DNA from 3 places in the Geodermatophilus sp. SYSU D00684 genome. Region 1 is predicted to be linked to each of the others. Evidence: riboswitches for the same ligand, from Rfam matches in the RefSeq annotation. Region 1 holds a riboswitch; each other region holds the start of a gene.
The links. A riboswitch is a leader RNA that binds a small molecule or an ion and turns the genes downstream of it on or off. The one in region 1 is predicted to bind cyclic di-AMP.

Region 1 (4,268 bases):
GCACCGCGGTGCACCACGAGCACGCGGTCGTCGTCGTCCCAGCCGACCTCGACCGCCGACAGGTCGGGGTCGACCAGGTCCGGGTGCCGCCGGCGCAGCGCCAGCAGCGTCCGGTGCACCTCGAGCAGCCGCGCGTGCGGTTCCCGGCCGGGCTCGGACCAGTCCAGCTTCGAGCGGCGGAAGGTCTCGGGGTCCTGCGGATCGGGCACCTCGTCGGCGTCCCAGCCGTGCTCGGCGAACTCGTTCTTGCGGCCCTCGGCCGTCGCGCGGCCGATGTCCGGGTCGGTGTGGCTGGTGAAGAACTGCCACGGCGTCGAGGCGCCCCACTCCTCGCCCATGAACAGCATCGGCGTGAACGGGCCGGTGAGCACCAGGGTCGCGCCGACGGCGAGCAGGCCGGGGGACAGCGTCGCCGAGACGCGGTCCCCGATGGCGCGGTTGCCGACCTGGTCGTGGTCCTGCAGGTAGCCGAGGAACTTCCAGCCGGGCAGCCGCGCGGTGTCCACCGGCCGGCCGTGGGAGCGGCGGCGGAAGCTCGACCACGTGCCGTCGTGGAAGAAGGCGCCGGTGAGGGTCTTGGCCAGCCCCGCGAGGCCGGCCTCGGCGAAGTCGCCGTAGTAGCCCTGGCCCTCGCCGGTGAGCGTCGCGTGCAGCGCGTGGTGGAAGTCGTCGCTCCACTGGGCGTGGATGCCGGTGCCGCCGGCCACCCGCGGGGTGACCATCCGGGGGTCGTTCAGGTCGCTCTCGGCGATGAGCGTGAGCGGCCGGCCGACCGCGACCGAGAGCCGGTCGACCTCCTGCGCCATCTCCTCGAGCACGTGGGTGGCGCGCTCGTCGACCAGCGCGTGGACGGCGTCCAGCCGCAGCCCGTCGACGTGCATGTCGCGCAGCCACATCAGGGCGTTGTCCAGGATGTACCGGCGCACCTCGTCGGAGTCCGGCCCGGACAGGTTGACCGACTCGCCCCAGGTGTTCGCGCCGCCCTCGCTGAAGACCGGCATGAACAGCGGCAGGTAGTTCCCCGACGGGCCGAGGTGGTTGTAGACGACGTCCTGGATGACGCCGATCCCGCGCTGGTGGCAGGCGTCGACGAAGCGCTGGTAGGCCGCAGGGCCGCCGTAGCTCTCCTGCACCGTGTACCAGAGGACGCCGTCGTAGCCCCAGTTGTGGGTGCCGTCGAAGCCGTTGACCGGCAGCAGCTCGACGAAGTCGACGCCGAGGTCGGCGAGGTGGCCCAGCCGGTCGATGGCCGAGTCGAGGGTGCCCTCGGGGGTGAACGTGCCGACGTGCAGCTCGTAGACGACGCCGCCGGCCAGCGGGCGCCCGGTCCAGGCGCTGTCGCCCCACGCGTACGCCGACGGGTCGAACCGGCGGGACAGCCCGTGCACGCCGTCGGGCTGGCGGCGCGAGCGCGGGTCGGGGCGGGGCGTGTCGTCGTCGCCGAGCAGGTAGCCGTAGTCGGACTCCGGGCCGGCCTCGGCCTCGGCCCGCCACCAGCCGTCGTCGTCGCGGCGCATGTCGTGCACCGTGCCGTCGACCTGCAGGCGCACGCGCTCGGGCACGGGCGCCCAGACGGCGAACTCGACGGGTGCGGACATGCGGGGGCCTCCCAGCGGTAGTGCGGCTGACCGGTCCCTCTTGCCCGCTGCGGGCGCGGTCAACCGCGAGCGGCGGCCGGGGGAGCGGGTCCCCCGGCCACCGCCACGGGTCACGGCAGCTGCAGCTCCTGCCCGACGTAGATCTTGTTCGGGTCGCCGACCGTCCCGCTGTTGGCCGACCAGAGGGCCTTCCAGCCGCCCTCGACGCCCTGGGCTCGGGCGATCTTGCCCAGCGTGTCGCCGGACCGGACGGTGTACGAGCCGCCGGAGGCACCGGCGGCGGACTCGCCGGCGCGGGCGGCCGGGGCGGGCTCGGCCGGGGCGGGCGCGGCGGCGGGCGCGGCGGCCGGCGAGCCGGCCTCCGGGGCGTCCGGGTTCAGGCCCTTGCCGCAGGTGGGCCAGGCACCCGGGCCCTGGACGTCGAGCGTGCGCTCGGCGACGGCGATCTGCTGCGCCTTGGTGGCCAGGTCGGCGCGGGCGGCGTACTCGGTGCCGCCGAAGGCCGCCCAGGTGGACTGGCTGAACTGCAGGCCGCCGTAGTAGCCGTTGCCGGTGTTGATGCTCCAGTTGCCGCTGGACTCGCACTGGGCGACGGCGTCCCAGTCGTTCGGGGAGGCGGCCGAGGCCGGGCCGGCGGCGACGCCGATCGCGGCCGCGGCCACGCCGGTCGTCACGAGGGCACGGCGGAGCAGGGACGTGGACGTGCGCATGGGGGATCTCCGATCCGCCGCCTGCGAGGTGAGCTGTCGGGTTCGGAGCGATCGGTGCCCCGGCCGCGCAGAGCGCGGCTTCACCCCGAGGCGCTGCGTCCGGTCCCCCCGTGACCGCGGTGCAGGCGCCGAAGTGGGTCCCCCACCCCCGTCCTGGCTGTGCAGGAGGAACGGAGCCCGGCGGACGGGGTTCGGCGGACCGGCTCCGGCACGCGGCAGTCATTGGCCCGCGTGCGGGAGCAAACGTAACGGCCGCATCACGAGACGGCACACCCGCCCCACTCGTCACGGCGTGTCGCCCGGCGTCCCCGCGGCGGCGCGCGCCCGGCGGCCGGGGGGTGGTGCAGGACTCGGCGGCGCCGGCCGGCGCCGCCGTGACCTCCGTCTCATTCCCGGACGAGCAGGGCCACCGGCAGCCGGGCCAGCAGCTCGCCGACGGGCGCGCCGCCGGCGTCGGAGACGACCCGCGTGCCGGTGAGCACGTCGCGCCAGGCGCCGGTCGGCAGCGTCAGCGCGGTGTCGCCCCAGCCGGTGGCGGCCAGCGCGACCGGCAGCCGGGTCGCCACGGTCACCGCGCCGCCCTGCTCCCCGGACCCACGGTCGAAGGCGACGACGTGCTGCGCGGCCGACCCGGTGGCGGCCACCGGGGTGTAGCCGGTGAACAGCCCGGGCTCGTCCCGCCGCAGCCGCAGCGCCCGCGAGACGACGAGCAGCTTGGCCGCGCCGGTCTCGTCGACCTCGGGCACCTCCCCGCCGTCGAGCCGGGCCAGCAGCGCGCGCCGCTCGTCGTAGTCGACCGGGCGGCGGTTGTCGGGGTCGACGAGCGAGTGGTCCCACAGTTCGGTGCCCTGGTAGACGTCCGGGACGCCGGGCATCGTCAGCTGCAGCAGCTTCTGCGCCAGCCCGTTGGACCGGCCGGCCGGGGCGATCCGCGCGACGAACGCCTCGATCTCGCGGTTCGTGGCCTCGTCGTCGAAGGCGGCGTCGACCATCGCGTGCAGCTGCGCCTCGAACGCCTCGTCGACGTCGGTCCACGTGGTCGACTGCCCGGCCTCGCGGGCGGCCTTCTCGGCGTAGGCGTGCGCCCGCTCGCGGGACAGCGGCCAGGCGCCGACCAGGTTCTGCCACACCAGGTGCGCCAGCGGCCGGTCGGGCAGCGGGTGGCGGGACAGCCACCCGCGGACCAGGTCCGCCCACTCGGTCGGCACCTCGGCGAGAACGGCCAGGCGGGCCCGGGTGTCCTCGCTGCGCTTGGTGTCGTGCGTGGTGAGCGTCGTCATCGACTCCGGCTTGCGCTCCAGCCGCCGCGCCTGCGCCTCGTGGAACTCCTCCGGGGTGCTGCCGAAGCGGGCGGGGTCGCCGCCGACCTCGTTGAGCACCGCGAACCGCGCCCACCGGTAGTAGGCGCTGTCCTCGACGCCCTTGGCCATCACCGGGCCGCTGGTCTGCTCGAACCGGGTGGCCGCCTCGGTGCCGGCCTGCGCCAGCACCGGGTGCAGGGCGTCCACCGCGGCGACCAGGTCGGGGCGGCGGTCGCGGACGTCGCCCACGGCGGCGTCGAGGTGCTCGCGGCCGTCGGGCAGGTAGGTGCGGTAGACGGAGAACGAGGCCAGCAGCTCGGCCAGCGCCTCCTTCTCCGTCTCGACGTCGACGCCCGGCAGCTCGCCGATCACCCGCACCAGGCGGGCGACCTCGGAGCCGAGGATGCCGTCGGTGACCTCGCGCTTGCAGGCGTGCACCAGCTGCCCGTAGTCGACCGCCCGGCCGGACAGCTCGGTGTCCAGCGCGGTCAGCGCCGCCTCGCCGGCCGGGTCGACCAGGACGTCGTCGACCTCGGCCAGCGCGTCGTAGCCGGTGGTGCCGGCCGCCCGCCAGCTCTCCGGCAGGTCCTCGCCGGGCTCGAGGATCTTCTCGACCACCGTCCACCGGCCGCCCGACGCCTCGGCCAGCCGGTCCAGGT
Region 2 (4,268 bases), on a different contig from region 1:
GAAGCCGCCCCACGGGCCCATCGCCGAGCGGGCGAAGGAGTAGGCGCCGCCGGTGTGCGGCATGGCCGCCGACATCTCGCTGATGCTCGCGACCATCGTGAAGTACATGGCCGTGACGACGACGCAGGCGAGCGCGAACCCGCCCCACCCGGCGCCGTCGATGCCGAGGTTCCAGCCGGAGAAGTCACCGCTGACGACGGCGGCCACGCCGAGGCCCCACAACCCCCAGACGCCGGCCGAGCGGGTGAGCCCGCGCTTGTCGAAGTAGCCGTCGTCGGCCTGGGCGTAGGTGACGCCGGAGGCGCCTCGGGTGGGACTGGTGGCCATCGGGTCTCCTCGGACCGGTGCGCGATGGCCGGGACGCTAGGGCGGGTGCGCGTCGTCCCCGTGGCGCCCGTGTTCCGATCACGGGTCGTTCCCGACCCGGTGTCCCGGCCGCCCCGCACGGGCGGCCGGGACGGCGGTTCAGGGGCAGGACTCCTCAAGCTTCACGACGCCGAGGTCGATCGTGCCCTCGGCCTCGCCGGTGACCCGCTGGCCGGCCGGGACGTTCTGCGTGCAGACCTTCCAGTTGGCGTCGAGCACCTGGTTGCGCCCGTAGAGCAGGTCGTGGGACAGGCTGAGGAAGACGCCGTTGGTCTGGATCAGGTCCTGGGCGTCCTGCAGGTTCATCCCGACCACCGACGGCATGGCGAAGTCGACCACCGGCGCGGCCGGCGTGGTCGGGGCCGCGGTGGTGCTCGGCGCGACCGCGGGCGGCGGGGCGCTGGAGACGGGCGGGACCGCCGGCTGGGGGCTGGGGGTCGCCGTCACGGTCTCGGTGACCGTGGTGGTGCTCGCGGCAGCGGTCGCCGGCTCGTCACCGCCACCGCCGAGCGCGGCACCGATGGTCCCCACGACGAGGACCAGCGCGAGGACGGCGAACCAGGGACGCAGGTAGACCGGCGTCTCCTTCCTCTCCGGAGGCGGGGGGAGGAAGCCGGGCAGCGGGCCCTGCGGTGGCTGCCACGGCTGGCCGGGCGGTGGTTGGGTCATGTGGGACACCCCGTCGTGCTGGAGGATCCCGCGGCGGCTCTGCTGTCGCGGGAGGAACCGCGGGAGCCTCACACGGCGGTGCAGGCTCCTCGGGGACTTCCGGGACGGCGTCGTCGCGGAACGGTCACGGGACGCCCCGGTCGCCCCGCGGGCACCCCCGGACACACCGCGGCCCCCGTCCCGGGTGGGGACGGGGGCCGCGGTCGGGAGTGCGGGTCAGTGGCCGCGACCGGCCTGACCCTTGCCGCCCTTCGCGTTCTTGGCCTGGAAGTCGCGGACGAACTGCTTGATCTTGGCCTGGTTCTGCGGCTTCTGGAGTTCCTGGACGACCTTGGCGGCGACGCCCGAGGCGATCAGCTTCCTCATCATGCCCATGGGGGGCTCCCTCCTCTCGACTGCTTGTTCCGGTGCCCCGACAACGGGCGACGCAACCGTCGCGATCCCGGGCCCTTCCCCCGATCCGGTCGTGGTGGGCCGCTGACGGGCTGTGCGGGCGCACCGCCGCGTCCTTTCTCGTGCGCCCCGGCGTGTCGCCGTCGGCGAGTCGGGGCGGCGCGCCGGGAACACGGGCACCTCCGCAGGTGACGAAGGCGATTCGCATCCGCGGCCCACGTCAAGTCGGCGTGTCGCTCCCGGGCGTGGCGCGGATGCGGTCCGGTTGAGCACAGCAACACCCCTCCCTACCGTCGTCGCGGTCCGGCCGGGGCCCTTCGCCACCTCCCGTGTGACACCCCGCCGGACACGCCGAACCAGGCGGCCGGCACCCAGCCGGCACCCGGGCCGGGGACCCACCTGAGCACTGGGGTGAAGCGCGCTCCGTCGCGCCGGGCGACTCCTCCGTCCGAACCCGTCAGCTAACCCGGTAGGCGGTCGCGGAGAACAGGAGAACCGTCGTCGATGACGACTGCACGCACGTCCACCGCCCGTCGCTCGTTCCGCGGCATCGCCGTCGCGGCCATCGCCGGAGCCGGCATCGCCCTCTCACCCCTCCCGGCGTCGGCCTCCACGGGCGGCGGGGGTACCGGGACGGTCGCCGCCGCGCCGGCGCCCGCCCCCAACGGCGCGGCCCAGACCGCCGTCGACACCGCCCTCGCGCAGGTCGGTGACCGCTACGTCTACGGCGCCACCGGTCCCGACAGCTTCGACTGCTCGGGCCTGACCAGTTACGCCTACAAGGCGGCGGGGGTCTCGATCCCGCGCACCTCGAAGGCCCAGTCGACGTTCGGCACCCCGGTGGCGAAGGCCGACCTCGAGCCGGGTGACCTGGTGTTCTTCTACAGCCCCGTGTCGCACGTGGGCATGTACATCGGCAACGGCCAGATGGTCCACTCCTCGACCGCCGGCAAGCCGGTGGCCGTGGTCGACCTCGACTCGATGCCCAGCTACTCGGGCGCCCGCCGCGTCGCCTGACGCAGGGAACGGTGTCCCCGGCCGGCTCGCCCGGCCGGGGACACCGCCCGCCGGTCCTACCCTCCCCCCGGTGACCTCCGCCGTCCCCGCCTGGCCGCGGCCGGCCGGCTCCGGACCGGTGGTGGCGGTGGGCAAGCTGGTCGCCGACCAGCTGCTCCCGCTGTCCGCGCCGCTGGTGGTCGGCGGTCAGCAGCGGGTCGAGCGGACGACGACGGCCGGCGGCGCCCCCGCCAACGTCACCGTCGGCGTGGCTCGTCTCGGTGCGCCGGCGCGGCTCGCGGGCTGGGCCGGCAAGGACCCGCTCGCCGACGGGCTGCTGGCGGGTCTCGCGGCGCGCGGCGTCGAGCTGGCGGTGGTCCGCCGCGGCCGCACGCCGCTGGCGACGGTGCTCGTGCACCCCGACGGCGAGCGCACGGTGCTGACCGACCGCGGCGAGGGCGGGCTGGAGCCGGCCGACGTCCGTCCGGAGTGGTTCGCCGGCGCGGCCGTCGTCCACCTCGACGGCTACGACCTGCTGCGCTTCCCCGACGCGGTGCGGGCCGCGGCCGACACGGCGCACGACCTCGGGGTGCCGGTGAGCGCGGACGTCGCCGCGGCCGCCCGGATCTCGGCTCACGGCGAGGGCGCCTACGTCGACCTGCTCACCGGGCTGCGTCCGGACGTGCTCTGCTGCAACGCCGCCGAGGCCACGGTCCTGGGTCTGGACGGCGACCTCCCCGCCTGGGCGCCACCGCTGGTGCTGGTCCACGCCGGTGCTCGTCCGACGCGGGTCGTCACGGCGGAGGGCACAGTGGAGGTCCCGGTGGAGCCGCTGCCGGCGGGCGGACCGCGCGATACGACCGGTTGCGGGGATGCGTTCGCGGCCGGGCTGCTGACCGGCTGGCGCGCAGGTGTACCCGTGCTGGACGCCGTCTTGACCGGTCACGCGGCGGCCGCCGTGGTGGCCGGGGTCGTCGGCGGCCAGCCGCCGCTCCCTCCACCGTCGACGAGCTTTTGACCTGCGCATTCACCTGGCGTCAGGCTGTTCGTTCGGCTAGACTTCGTACATGTGTTCGAGTGAACAGGGCGGCGGTGACGTCCTCAACGACGTCGCCGCGCTGGTCGCCGAGCGCAACCGGATCGACGCCCGGCTGGCCCGCGCGGTCCGCGCCGCGGAGCTGTCCCAGGCGCCCGAGCGGGACGGGCAGAGGTCGATGACCTCCTGGCTGCGCGGGCACTGCCGGCTCTCGACGGCAGAGGCCGCGCGACTGGTGCGCAACGGCCGGGCACTGGAGCACTTGCCGGCGCTGGCCGAGGCCCACGAGGCGGGTCTGGTGTCCGCCGAGCAGGTCGCGGTGGCCGCCCGCGCCGTGACCCCCGAGCGGCTGGCCTCAGCTCTCGAGCAGGGCGTGGACCTGCCGGTGATCGACGCGGTGCTCACCGGCGTGGCGGTCGAGCGGGAGCACGCCGACCTCGTCCAGGTGGTGCAGCACTACGTCAACGACCTCGACCCCGACGGGCCGGAACCCGACCCCACCGAGGGCCGTTCACTGACATTGTCCCGGCACGCCGACGGCAGCCTGTCCCTCCGCGGGCACCTCGACGCGGTCGGCGGGGAGAAGCTGCAGACCGCACTCGAAGCCCACGTGCAGGCCGACCGGCCCGCCGGGGACGAGCGCACCCGCGCCCAGCGCCTCGGCGACGCCCTCGTCCAGGTGGCCGACAATGCGCTGGCGTCCGGGTCGCTGCCGCAGCTGCGCGGGCACAAGCCGCAGATCGCCGTCGTGATCGACGTCGAGGACCTGGTCGACCCGCACGGGAGCCCGAACGCCGGGCGGATGGAG
Region 3 (4,268 bases), on a different contig from region 1:
GCCGGCACCGCCCCGCGCGGCGCGGGCGCCGAGGACGAGCGGCTCGCGGCGGGCCTCCTGACCAGCGCCAAGGACCGCGACGAGCACGCCCTCGCCGTCGACTCGCTCGTCCGCGCGCTCGACCCGTTCTGCACCGCGCTGTCGGTGCCGGAGCAGCCCTCGCTGCTGACGCTGCCCAACGTGCGGCACCTGGCCACCGACGTCGTCGGCACCCAGCGCCGCTCGGGCGCCCGCGGCCGCGCCGGGCTGCTGGAGCTGGTCGACGCCGTGCACCCGACCGCCGCCGTCTGCGGCACCCCGCCCGAGGCCGCCGCCGCGGTCATCGCCGAGCTGGAGGGCATGGGCCGCGGGCGCTACGCCGGGCCGGTGGGCTGGCTCGACGCCCGCGGGGACGGCGAGTTCGGGCTGGCCCTGCGCTGCGCGCAGCTGGTCGACGACGACCCGCGGTCGGCCCGGCTGTTCGCCGGCTGCGGCATCGTCGCCGCCTCCGACCCGGCGGCCGAGCTCGCCGAGACGCAGTCGAAGTTCGCCGCCTTCCAGGCCGCGCTGGAGGGCTGAGGCGGCCGGTCCCGGCCGGCGCCGTCGTCCCCCTGCGCTCCGGAGACGGCGAGGGCCCCGGCCGCGGTGCGCGGTCGGGGCCCTCGTCGGGTGCGCGGGAGGTCAGCCCACGTAGTTCACGTGCACGTGGTCCATGTGGTTCGCGGTCGCACCGCCGCGGTCCTCCATCGCCTTCCAGGCGGCGTCGGGCGAGGTCAGGATGCGCTGCTGCCAGATGACGTACTCGACGCCCAGCTCGTCCCAGTGGTCGACGTGGTACTGGGCGATCGCGTCGCCGAGGGCGGCGTCGGACATGACCATGTAGTCCAGCGCCTTGCCGGAGGGGTGGCCGTCCGGGTCGACCGCGCTGGCCCGCGTGCCGCCGAGGGTGATGTCCGCGGCGCCCGGGACGTTGCTGACGACGGCGTTCGCCGCCGCCTGCACGGCCTCGTGGATCGCGCCGGCGGTGTTGGTGATCTCGGCGACGACCGCGGCCTGCGCGACCTGCGGAGCGGCCTCGGCGATCGGCGGGGTGGCGGCGGGCGCCGCCTCACCGGCGGCGACCGGGGCCGGGGCGGCCTCGGCGGCGGGAGCCGGGGCGGCCTCGGCGGCGGGGGCCGGGGCGGCCTCGGCAGCGGGAGCCGGGGCGGCCTCGGCGGCGGGAGCCGGGGCGGCCTCGGCGGCGGGGGCCGGGGCGGCCTCGGCGGCGGGGGCCGGAGCGGCCTCGGCGGCGGGGGCCGGGGCGGCGGTCGAGCCGCTGAGCGCCAGCACCTGACCGGGGAAGATCAGGTTCGGGTTGGCGCCGATGACGTCGACGTTGCGCTCGTAGAGCTCCCGCCAGCTCTGGCCGTGTGCGGCGGCGATCTTCGCCACCGTGTCCCGCCAGCGGACGGTGTACTCCTCGGTGGTGACCTCGGCCTGCTCGGCCGGGGCGGCCTGCTCGGCGGCCGGCTGCTCGGCCGGGGCGGCCGGGGCCTCGGCGGCGGGGGCGGCCTGCTCGGCGGGCGCGGCCGGCGCCTCGGCGGCGGCGGCGGTGGTGCCGTCGGTCAGGTACTTGCCGCAGCTCGGCCAGGCGCCGACGCCCTGGCCGGCCAGGACCGCCTCGGCGATCTGGACCTGCTGGGCCGGGGTGGCGAGGTCGGCACGCGGGGCGAGGCCGGTGCCCCCGAAGGCGGCCCAGGTGGACTGGCTGAACTGCAGGCCGCCGTAGTAGCCGTTGCCGGTGTTGATGCTCCAGTTGCCACTGGACTCGCACTGGGCGACGCCGGTCCAGTCGTGGGTGGTGGAGGCGGAGGCCGGCGAGCTCAGGACGCCCAGACCGACGGCGGCGGCGCCGGCGGCGACAGGGGCCTTGGCGATGACCTTCTTGGTGCGGACGTAGCGGGGTGCGCGGTGCTTGGGCATGGTGATGATCTCCCGATCACCGCCGGCGAGGTGAGCTGTCGGGTTCGGGCGATCGGTGCCCGGCCGCGGTCCGCGGCTTCACCCCGAGGCGCGCTCCGACAGGCCCCCGTAGGCCGTCGCGCGCCGGAAGAGTGGGTCCCCCACCCCTGCCCTGGGAGTTGTCGTGGGCGACCGGTGGGCAGGGTTTGGCGGACCGGCGCCACGCTCTGTGTTCGCTGAGCGCAGCCAAAACGTTACGTGTCGTCATGTCGACTGTCGTCGTGACGGCGGTCACACAAGGGTTCGGCTGGGGCCCGTGGGGTACGGCGTGACGTCGGCGTGACTCCCGCGCGGGTAACGGAACGCGCTGCTCGCCGCGCGCGATCCGGCTCCGCGGCAGTCCTCGTGCCCCCGCCGCGACCGCCCCCGGCCCCCGTGACGAAGGCCACCGGTGACGGGCCCCGATCCGGGCCTCCACTCCCCGCCGGGACCGCGCCGCGAGGCCCCCATGGGGTGCCCGGACCTCCCTGGGGTCCCCCGCACGGACGTGCGACTCGAGGTGATCGGCATCCCGGTGAGCGGACGTCGACGTCGCCAGGGCCTTCTCCGTCGAGCAGGTCGGTTTCGGGCTCGACCACGACGTCATCGGGACGAGCCGGGCTCGACCCGGGGCCCGCAACTCGTCGTCGAGGACGTCGACGCCGTCCGCCGGGAGCCGGCCGGGCGCGGGGTCGACGTCACCGAGGTCCAGCAACTGGGCCTCGAGGGCGCCCCGCCCCCGGCTCGCGGTTCGCGTTCTCCAGCGACCCCGACGGCAACGGCTGGTCGTTGCAGGAGATCCGGCGCTCCTGAGGCCGGTCAGGCCAGGGCGCGGCCCGCGGCCTCCCGCAGGGCGACGGCCAGATCGGCCTCCGCGCGCTGGTCGGTGCGGGCGACGACCACCCGCGGCCCGCCGCACGCGAGCGCGACGGTGAGCTCCTCCGGCGTGGCCACCGCCGTCGCCGCCCAGCCCAGGGACGCCGCGACGGCGACCAGGTCCCGCCCGTGCGGCGTGCCGAACACCCGCCGGTAGTCGCGGGCGTACGCCGGCCGCCCCGGCTCCAGCTGGGCGAAGATCCCGCCGCCGTCGTTGTCGGGCACCACCACGGTGAGGTCCGGGCGCGGCTCGCCCTCGCCGGTGAGCAGCCCCTGCAGGTCGTGCAGGAACGTGAGGTCGCCCATGAGCGCCACCGCGGGCCCGCCGTGCGCCAGGGCGGCCCCGACGGCGGTGGACACCGTGCCGTCGATCCCGGCGACGCCGCGGTTGGCGAGCACGGCGAGGTCGCCGCGCGGCACGGCCAGCCGGTCGACGTCGCGCACCGGCGTCGAGGAGCCGAGCACCAGCAGGGCCCCGGACGGCAGCGCGGCGACGACGTCGCGGGCCAGCCGGGCGGCGGTCAGCCCGGGCGCGGTGTCCAGGGCGGCGTCGACGGTCGCGCCCACCCGGTCCGCGGCCGCGCGCCAGGCGGCGGCCCAGGCCGGGTCGGAGGGCGGACCGGCCGGCGGGGCGGCGCGGGTGACCAGCGCCGCCGACCGGCCGGCGTCGGGCCAGCGCGGCCCGGCGACCACGGTCTCCACGCGCACCCGCGGGTCGGCCAGCAGCGCCGCCACCGGCCGGGACAGCGTCGGCCGGCCGACGACGACCACGCGCTCGGGCCGGTGCGCGTCCAGCCAGCCGGGCACGCCGAGCAGCAGCGCCCCACCGCGCACCGCGCCGTCGGTCCACGCCCCGCCGCTCGGCTCGGCGACCACCGGCCAGCCGGCCGCGGCGGCGCCGGCCGCCCACGCCCGGCCGACGGCGTCCGGCCCGTCCCCGGCGACGACGAGCGTGCGCGGGCCGTCCGGGACCGGCGCGGCCGCGACCGGCGCGGGCTCCCCGGCGGTCCACGGCGCGCCGCCGTCCCGGCCGGCCCACGGGCCCGCGAGCGGGCCGGGCTCCTCCTCCGGCAGCAGCGGGTCGCGGAACGGCAGGTCCAGCTGCACCGGGCCGGGGTCGCCGGACAGGACGCCGGTGGCCGCGAGCAGCGCCCGGGACACCACCGACCGCCAGTAGCGGTTCTGCGCGGCCTCGCGGCCGGCCTCGGGCACGCCGACGTCGGCCGCCCAGCGCACCGCGCCGCCGTAGAGGCCGGGCTGCTCGATGGTCTGGTTGGCGCCGGTGCCCCGCAGCTCCGGCGGCCGGTCGGCGGTCAGCGCCAGCAGCGGCACGCCGCTGACGTCGGCCTCGAGGACGGCGGCGTGCAGGTGCGCGGTCGCCGTCCCGGAGGTGGTGAGCACCGGCACCGGCCGGCCGGACGCGCGGGCCAGGC

Region 2: another riboswitch for cyclic di-AMP. It lies ahead of ACI79L_RS13095 (C40 family peptidase); the one in region 1 lies ahead of ACI79L_RS12415 (transglycosylase family protein).
Region 3: another riboswitch for cyclic di-AMP. It lies ahead of ACI79L_RS17655 (transglycosylase family protein); the one in region 1 lies ahead of ACI79L_RS12415 (transglycosylase family protein).

Annotation. Positions count from the first base shown of each region.
Region 1 covers NZ_JBJGZI010000014.1:125,572-129,839, forward strand. The annotation lists gene treZ (malto-oligosyltrehalose trehalohydrolase) at 1-1,598, opposite strand, end outside; gene ACI79L_RS12415 (transglycosylase family protein) at 1,709-2,308, opposite strand; cyclic di-AMP (ydaO/yuaA leader) riboswitch at 2,312-2,446, opposite strand; gene treY (malto-oligosyltrehalose synthase) at 2,695-4,268, opposite strand, start outside.
Region 2 covers NZ_JBJGZI010000016.1:1,273-5,540, forward strand. The annotation lists gene ACI79L_RS13080 (amino acid permease) at 1-327, opposite strand, end outside; gene ACI79L_RS13085 (hypothetical protein) at 466-1,035, opposite strand; gene ACI79L_RS13090 (hypothetical protein) at 1,252-1,410, opposite strand; cyclic di-AMP (ydaO/yuaA leader) riboswitch at 1,787-1,920, shown strand; gene ACI79L_RS13095 (C40 family peptidase) at 1,933-2,445, shown strand; gene ACI79L_RS13100 (carbohydrate kinase family protein) at 2,516-3,442, shown strand; gene ACI79L_RS13105 (DUF222 domain-containing protein) at 3,492-4,268, shown strand, end outside.
Region 3 covers NZ_JBJGZI010000024.1:74,398-78,665, forward strand. The annotation lists gene ACI79L_RS17650 (isochorismate synthase) at 1-558, shown strand, start outside; gene ACI79L_RS17655 (transglycosylase family protein) at 661-1,941, opposite strand; cyclic di-AMP (ydaO/yuaA leader) riboswitch at 1,946-2,115, opposite strand; gene menD (2-succinyl-5-enolpyruvyl-6-hydroxy-3-cyclohexene-1-carboxylic-acid synthase) at 2,779-4,268, opposite strand, start outside.